One region of the Jeotgalicoccus nanhaiensis genome, then DNA from elsewhere that is predicted to be linked to it. Evidence: riboswitches for the same ligand, from Rfam matches in the RefSeq annotation. Region 1 holds a riboswitch; the other holds the start of a gene.
The links. A riboswitch is a leader RNA that binds a small molecule or an ion and turns the genes downstream of it on or off. The one in region 1 is predicted to bind preQ1.
Positions count from the first base shown of each region.

Region 2: linked by a shared signal. The riboswitch ahead of IR135_RS08870 (QueT transporter family protein) and the one ahead of queF (preQ(1) synthase) in region 1 are both predicted to bind preQ1.

Region 1 covers NZ_JADGLW010000004.1:86,365-89,786, reverse strand. Annotated here, with positions in the region: gene IR135_RS07345 (FtsX-like permease family protein) at 1-128, shown strand, start outside; gene IR135_RS07340 (queuosine precursor transporter) at 216-863, opposite strand; gene queF (preQ(1) synthase) at 911-1,399, opposite strand; PreQ1 riboswitch class I at 1,451-1,496, opposite strand; gene IR135_RS07330 (alpha/beta hydrolase) at 1,633-2,544, shown strand; gene IR135_RS07325 (hypothetical protein) at 2,560-2,775, opposite strand; gene IR135_RS07320 (GNAT family N-acetyltransferase) at 2,856-3,422, shown strand, end outside.
Region 2 covers NZ_JADGLW010000006.1:86,444-89,865, forward strand. Annotated here, with positions in the region: gene IR135_RS08860 (RluA family pseudouridine synthase) at 1-471, shown strand, start outside; gene IR135_RS08865 (NRDE family protein) at 458-1,231, shown strand; PreQ1 riboswitch class I at 1,231-1,274, shown strand; gene IR135_RS08870 (QueT transporter family protein) at 1,283-1,732, shown strand; gene IR135_RS08875 (RidA family protein) at 1,783-3,054, opposite strand; gene groL (chaperonin GroEL) at 3,324-3,422, opposite strand, start outside.

The DNA of each region.
Region 1 (3,422 bases):
GGTTTATCTTCGGGATTGAAATGTGGACACCAACCCTGATCGTAATGGGTGTCTACACGGTACTGTATTCAATATTTGCTTTAATGTCACTCGGTTATTACCGGAAAATAGTTAGAAAAAGTATATAAAACTAAAAAACTTCCGCTGTCTTTTGGACAGTGGAAGTTTTTTTAGTTTCTGACACAATGAGCGGTTCTCATCGTCACGAAAGCCGGCTAATACAGCTGTTCAGTGACATTTTTCAATAAAGCCCGTTCTTTATCGAGCTGTTTTCGGACAACACCGACGAGCAGATACACTATCGGCGTATCCAGCAGCACGATAATAATTTTAGCGATGTACTGCATAAAGATCATGCTGATTAATACATTCGCCGGTACCGTACCAATAAAAGCAATCACGATAAAAATACTCGTATCAGCAAATTGTGTAATTACTGCTGAAAAGTTATTGCGGAGCCACAAATGCCGTCTGCCGTGACGTTCTTTTAATTTATGAAAGATAAACACATCGATGTTCTGACTGACGAGATAAGAGACCAGACTCGCGATAATGACCTGGAAGCTGCCCCCTAAAATCATCTCGTATTCCGTCTGCATTTCAAAGAACGGTGCAGCCGGCACTTCTATTGCTATGTAGATAAAAAATAAAACGATGAGCTGTGTAACAAATCCTGCGCGTATAGCGCGCGCCGCCATCTTTTTACCGTATACTTCACCGATAACATCGGTAATTAAAAATGTTGCCATATAAACGATAACAGCGGCGGGTAAATCAAATCCAAAAACCGTAAATACTTTAACTGCCAGTATGTTTGAAACAACGAGCAGTCCCGCAAACAGTGCGGTTAAATAAAATATCAATATGTACCCTCCATTTTAAAATGGAAGAAATTCTTAGCCGGTCACTCTTATCTGTTGTCTATCTTTTCCGGGTACAAATCGTGATTCATCATGCGGTGGTCAGCCATCTCTTCATATTTTGTTCCCGGTCTCCCGTAATTTACGTACGGGTCAATGGAGATGCCGCCGCGGGGTGTGAACTTGCCCCAGACTTCTATGTATTTCGGGTCCATCAATTTAATGAGGTCATCCATAATCATATTCATGCTGTTTTCATGGAAGCCGCCGTGGTTGCGGAAGCTGAACAGGTATAATTTCAAGGCTTTGCTTTCAACCATTTTCACATCGGGAATGTAGCTGATGTAAATCGTTGCAAAGTCCGGCTGGCCCGTCATCGGACACAGCGTTGTAAATTCAGGACAGTTAAATTTAACAAAATAATCGCGGCCGATATGACCATTTTCAAACGTTTCCAGAATTTCCGGATTATAATCAAATTTATATTCTACATTTTGATTTCCCAATAAACTTAAATCTTTTGAATAATCTTCTGTCATTATAAAAATCCTCCTTAAATTAAAAAAACATGAGCCCGAAGGCACATGTTGTGTGTCTTAGTTTTTTTAAGAGGGTGCGGCTAAGAACCTCTTCGTAATTTATTTTCCAGTACTCATTATACATAGAGCGGAGAGAAAGGTCTATACTGTGTTTTTTGTAAGTGGATACATGATTCTTCATATAGTCTGCAGTTTTTTGGTACTATTAAAGTAACAAGAGTACGGAGGTACGGATGATGGAAATCAAAAAGTTTAAAGTAGGTAATTATCACGCAGAAGTCACAGCTTTTTTAGGTGATTCAGGTGTCAAAGTCGAAGCGAAGCCGGCCGTCGTCATTTGTCCCGGCGGCAGTTATATGTATGTATCAAAACGCGAAGCTGAACCAGCAGCTTATGAATTTCTGGCTCAGGGCTATCAAGTATTTATACTGCGCTATTCAACGATAGGAACAAGGCTTGAAGCTGAAGGAAAAGAAGCGACGCGGGATGAAATGTACAAAATCGCTGCAGGGCTGGAACCTGAAGAAATTCTCGGTTCCGAGTTTCCGAACCCGTTAATTGAGCTGGCACTTACGATGACTCATATCCGCGAAAATATTCATGAATATAACGTGGATGCGGATAATATCGGTGTCCTCGGATTTTCAGCAGGCGGCCATCTGGCAGCAAGTCTCGGTGTGCATTGGAATCAGCCGTGGCTGAGTGATCGGGTTGGGAAAGAATCCAGATGGTACCGCCCGAACTTTCAAGTATTAAGTTATCCGATACTGGATTACGATCTTAACAGAATTATTGCCGAAGAAAGAGGCATCGGAGATCCTAAATACATGTCGATGGCGAGCCGTATGGTATTCGGGCAAGCGATAGAAGCGGATACTCTCGATAAAGCAACAGTGAAAAATTATGTATCTGAAAACACGCCGCCCACTTTTATTTGGCATACGGGTGAAGACAAACTTGTGTTTATAAAAAATGCGCTGGATTTTGCCGATGCGCTCGAACGTCACAATGTGCCCTGGGAACTTCACACTTTCCATAAAGGCGACCACGGTTTAAGTACCGCGACAAAAATAACAGGAAAAGTAAATACCCACGTACAAAAATGGGTGCCGCTAATGTTTGAATGGCTGGAAGATATTAAATAAAAAAACAGCCGTATTTTAACGGCTGAAATTTAAATTATATTCCAAATATAATTCTGTATGATCCGGATAGATTAATTCAACCAGTATATTGTCTTCATCAAAAGAATTATTTTTACTCATACAGTTATATATAAAAGAATCTAAAGGTGGTTTTCCCACATCTTTATCAGTGATCAGTTTAAAAAATGTTTTGTCATTGCTGGAGTTCATACATTTCACTAATATATTCATTTTACACCAACTCCTCAATATATTAATAACCGATTTCAAGAGTTTTAAACATCATTATAATATGGAAGGAAGAGATAAATATGAACTTTGTAAAACTGACTTTAAATGATATCGAAGAGATTTTAGAACTGCAGAATTCCGTGTATGATTTTTTAGAACAAAAGGAAGTTCTCGAAAAACTGTCGAGGGAAGAATTTGAGAAAGGTGTAAACCAGGGCTATGTTGCAGGTGTTTTTTATGAAGATAAATTAATTGCAGTGCGGACAATGTATATCCCGGATATTGATGAAGAAGAGCACCTGGCTGATGATGTCGGGGTTAGGAGAGAACGATCCATTTACTCTGAAATCTCTCTCGTTGATCCTGAGCACAGGGGGCAGGGGCTGCAGACAGAAATGGGCAGGTATTTAATTGAGCAGGTACGTGCGAGCGGAGATTTTGATTATATCTTTTCAACTGTAATGCCGACGAATCTGCCAAGTTTGAAAGATAAATTTAAACTCGGCTTTAAAATAATGAGAACAAGATTGAAATATAACGGCAAGAGACGTCATGTTCTCTATCTGCCTTTAAATGAAAATATAGAAGTTTCAGGAGAAGTTTTGAAAATTAAATACGATAATTACGACTGGATGATGAACGCCGGA
Region 2 (3,422 bases), on a different contig from region 1:
GCCAAAACTTCAAAAGCAGCGTCACGTCTGTCGAATGAAGTTCGCCTTCAAAATTTCGACCGCGAGTATCATGCTGTTGTAGAGAATCATCTGGATCAGAAAAAAGGCACTTTAACGAATCATTTATTTAAAGATGCAAAGAAAAATATTTCCAAAGTGGTTCATAAAAACCACCGCGGTTCAAAAATGGCCAAGCTGGATTATGAAACTGTTGATGAAAACAGACAATTTTCACTTGTAAAAGTGAAGCTTCACACAGGCCGGTCACATCAGATCCGTGTGCAGCTGTCGCATTTCGGACATCCATTGTTCGGCGACCAAAAATATAATAAGAATGCAAAAGTCGGTCAGCAGATTGCCCTTTACTCAACTTATCTGCGTATTAAGCATCCTACGAAAGACGAGTACGTGGAAGTTCACTGCAAGCCGCCTGAAACATTCCCTTGGAGTGATTTTAATGTGTCTTATTAATTTTAATATCGGAACGCACAAAAAATATAAAATGGTGTTTGCGGCGAACCGTGATGAATTTTATTCACGGCCGACCGCACCGATGTCCTATTGGGAAGACCATCAGAATATTTTAGGCGGCCGTGATTTAAAAGCAAAAGGCACCTGGCTTGCGGTATCAAAATCAGGTAAAATAGGAGCATTGACTAATATCCGGACGCCAAAAGAAATGACCTTGAAAGCTGAAAAGTCCCGCGGGGAACTGATTGTCAATTACCTGCTGTCAGAAGAAAGTCCTAAAGAATATTTAACAAACCTTTCGGAATACAGCAGTGACTATGCAGGCTTTAATCTGCTTACAGGTACTCCTGATGAACTTTATTACATGAACAATTACGATAACAAGATCTCACGTGTAACTGAAGGCACGCACGGGCTGTCCAATGAATATTTGGATACACCTTGGCCTAAAGTCGTTATCGGAAAAGAAAAGCTGGATGAAGTCTTGTCAGAAGATGAAGTAGATATAGATGCTTTATTTAATCTGCTCCGCATCGATACCGAGGCAGCAGATGACATCGTTCAAAAAACGGGTGTCGAGTTTGAACTCGAAAAGAAATTATCCCCGCTGTTTATCGATATCCCTGATTTTGATTACGGCACCAGATGCTCCACTGTCGTTCTTTTCGACCATCAGAACAACATTACATTGATTGAGCGCACCTTCAAAAACGGTGCCTTAACCGGTGAAATTACTGAGACGATATCAGTCAATAAATAAAAAAACAGGTTCGCAAACTCCCTGTCAAAAAAACTAAGGAGATTTACTATTATGAATATCAGAGACATAGCTATTAATGCTGTCTTAGCGGCAATTTATGTCGCACTTACTGTAATTAACCCGATTGGCACTGGAGCGATTCAATTCAGAATCAGTGAAATACTTTGTGTCATTCCATTTTTTAACCGAAAATATATACCGGGAATGGTACTGGGTGTCGGTATTGCAAATATTTTCTCAAGCCTCGGTTTAATCGACGTCGTTGTCGGTGTAACTATATCGGTAATTGCCTATACATTAAGTTATTTTATAAAAAACGTCTGGATAAACGCCCTGCAGTACAGTGTCCTTGCAGGACTATTTGTGGCACTGGCCCTGTATTTAGTTCTTGGACTGCCGTACTGGTTCAGTGCAGCAACAGTTGGACTGTCGACGCTGATTACGACATTTATCGGCACGTTTATATTTAAAAAAATCGGCCATAGAATTTTGCCGGAATAAAAAAATTACGCCCCCATATAAATGGAGGCGTATTTTTTATCTGGTTGCTATTATTTAGTTTCAGGTGGTGTGCCTTCAGCATTGCCCGCAATTGCGTCAATCTGAATTAGAGCATCTTCCTGCAGTGCTGAAACGCCGACAACTCTTCTTGCTGGCGTGCCTTCAGGGAAGAATTCTGCGTAAACTTCGTTGACTGCATCCATATCTGCAAGGTCTTTAACGAAGATATTTACTTTAACCATATCTTCCATTACGTGGTCAACGCTTTCGATAACCGCTTTAATGTTATTTAAAGCCTGTTTAGTCTGTTCTTTAATGCCGCCTTCAACTAATTTACCAGTTGCAGGATCGATTGGCAGCTGAGCTGACAAGTGGTTGTAGTGTGAGAATGCTACAGTTTGTGTAGATAAGCTGTCCACTGGCGAATTTTCAGTATTATTCGCTTTAATCACGATACCGTGTCTGTCTTCGATAGCCTGAGGCGGCGTACCGTCACCGTGAGATACGACTGCTTCGATTTGTACAGAAGCACCCATTTCCAAGTCTGCTGCCTGAACAACAGTACGAGCTGGTACATATCCTACAGTTCTCGCGATAGAAGAATCCGGGAAGAACGCAGAGTAAACTTCGTTAACCGCTTCAACATCCGCAAGGTCTTTAACGAAGATGTTTACTTTAACGATGTCATCAAATGGTACATCGATGCTGTTTAAGATTGCTTTAATATTTTTTAAGCTTTGTGCAGTTTCTGCTTTGACCCCGCCTGTAACGATTCTGCCTGTTGCAGGATCGATTGGCAGCTGAGCTGTAATATTGTTGTAGTGTGAAAATGCTACAGTTTGTGAAGATAAAGCATTTGCCGGTGCATTCGCAGTGTGGTTTGTTAATTTAATTAAATCTCCAGCCTGCGGTGCATTAGGAATTGTACCTACACCATGTGATACAAGCGCTTCAACTTGAACTTCAGCACCCATTGGCAGAGCATTAACCGCTACATTCGTACGCGCTGGTACATATGTCGGGAAGAATGTGTGGAACACTTCGTTCACAGCATCTACATTCTGGATATCTGTAACGAAAACTGTGATTCTTACGATATCGCTCATTACGTGGTCGAAGTTTTTAAGAATTGCTTCGATATTTTTAAAGCTTTGTTCAGCCTGCGCTTTAACGCCGCCTTCTGCTAATTGTCCAGTTGAAGGATCGATTGGCAGCTGTGCTGATAAATTGCTGTAATGTGAAAACGCTGCTGACTGAGAAGACTCGTCAAACTTCGGTGCGTTATCCGTATTAGTTGGTGCTACTGCATTATAGTCACTCATAAATAATATGCTCCTTTAAAGTTAGGTTTATTTGAAATATATAATCAACAAAGTTGATGACTTATCCTGCTGATAAATTATAAAATATATACTTCATTATCCACCTTACATCAAGAACAAATAAATAGAATTGTCATATAACACATTTTCATCTGTTCATTTTATTGCTTCCTACAATTATAGAATTAAAAAAGGTCTTCCAAAGGTTAAGAAACCTTATGGAAAACCTTCCTTTAACACATATTAAATGAGAAATTGACTGACTGTTACTACATCATTCCGGGCATTCCGCCGCCCATGCCGCCCATATCAGGGCCGCCGTTTTCTTCCGGAATGTCTGCAACGACTGCTTCTGTTGTTAAGAACAT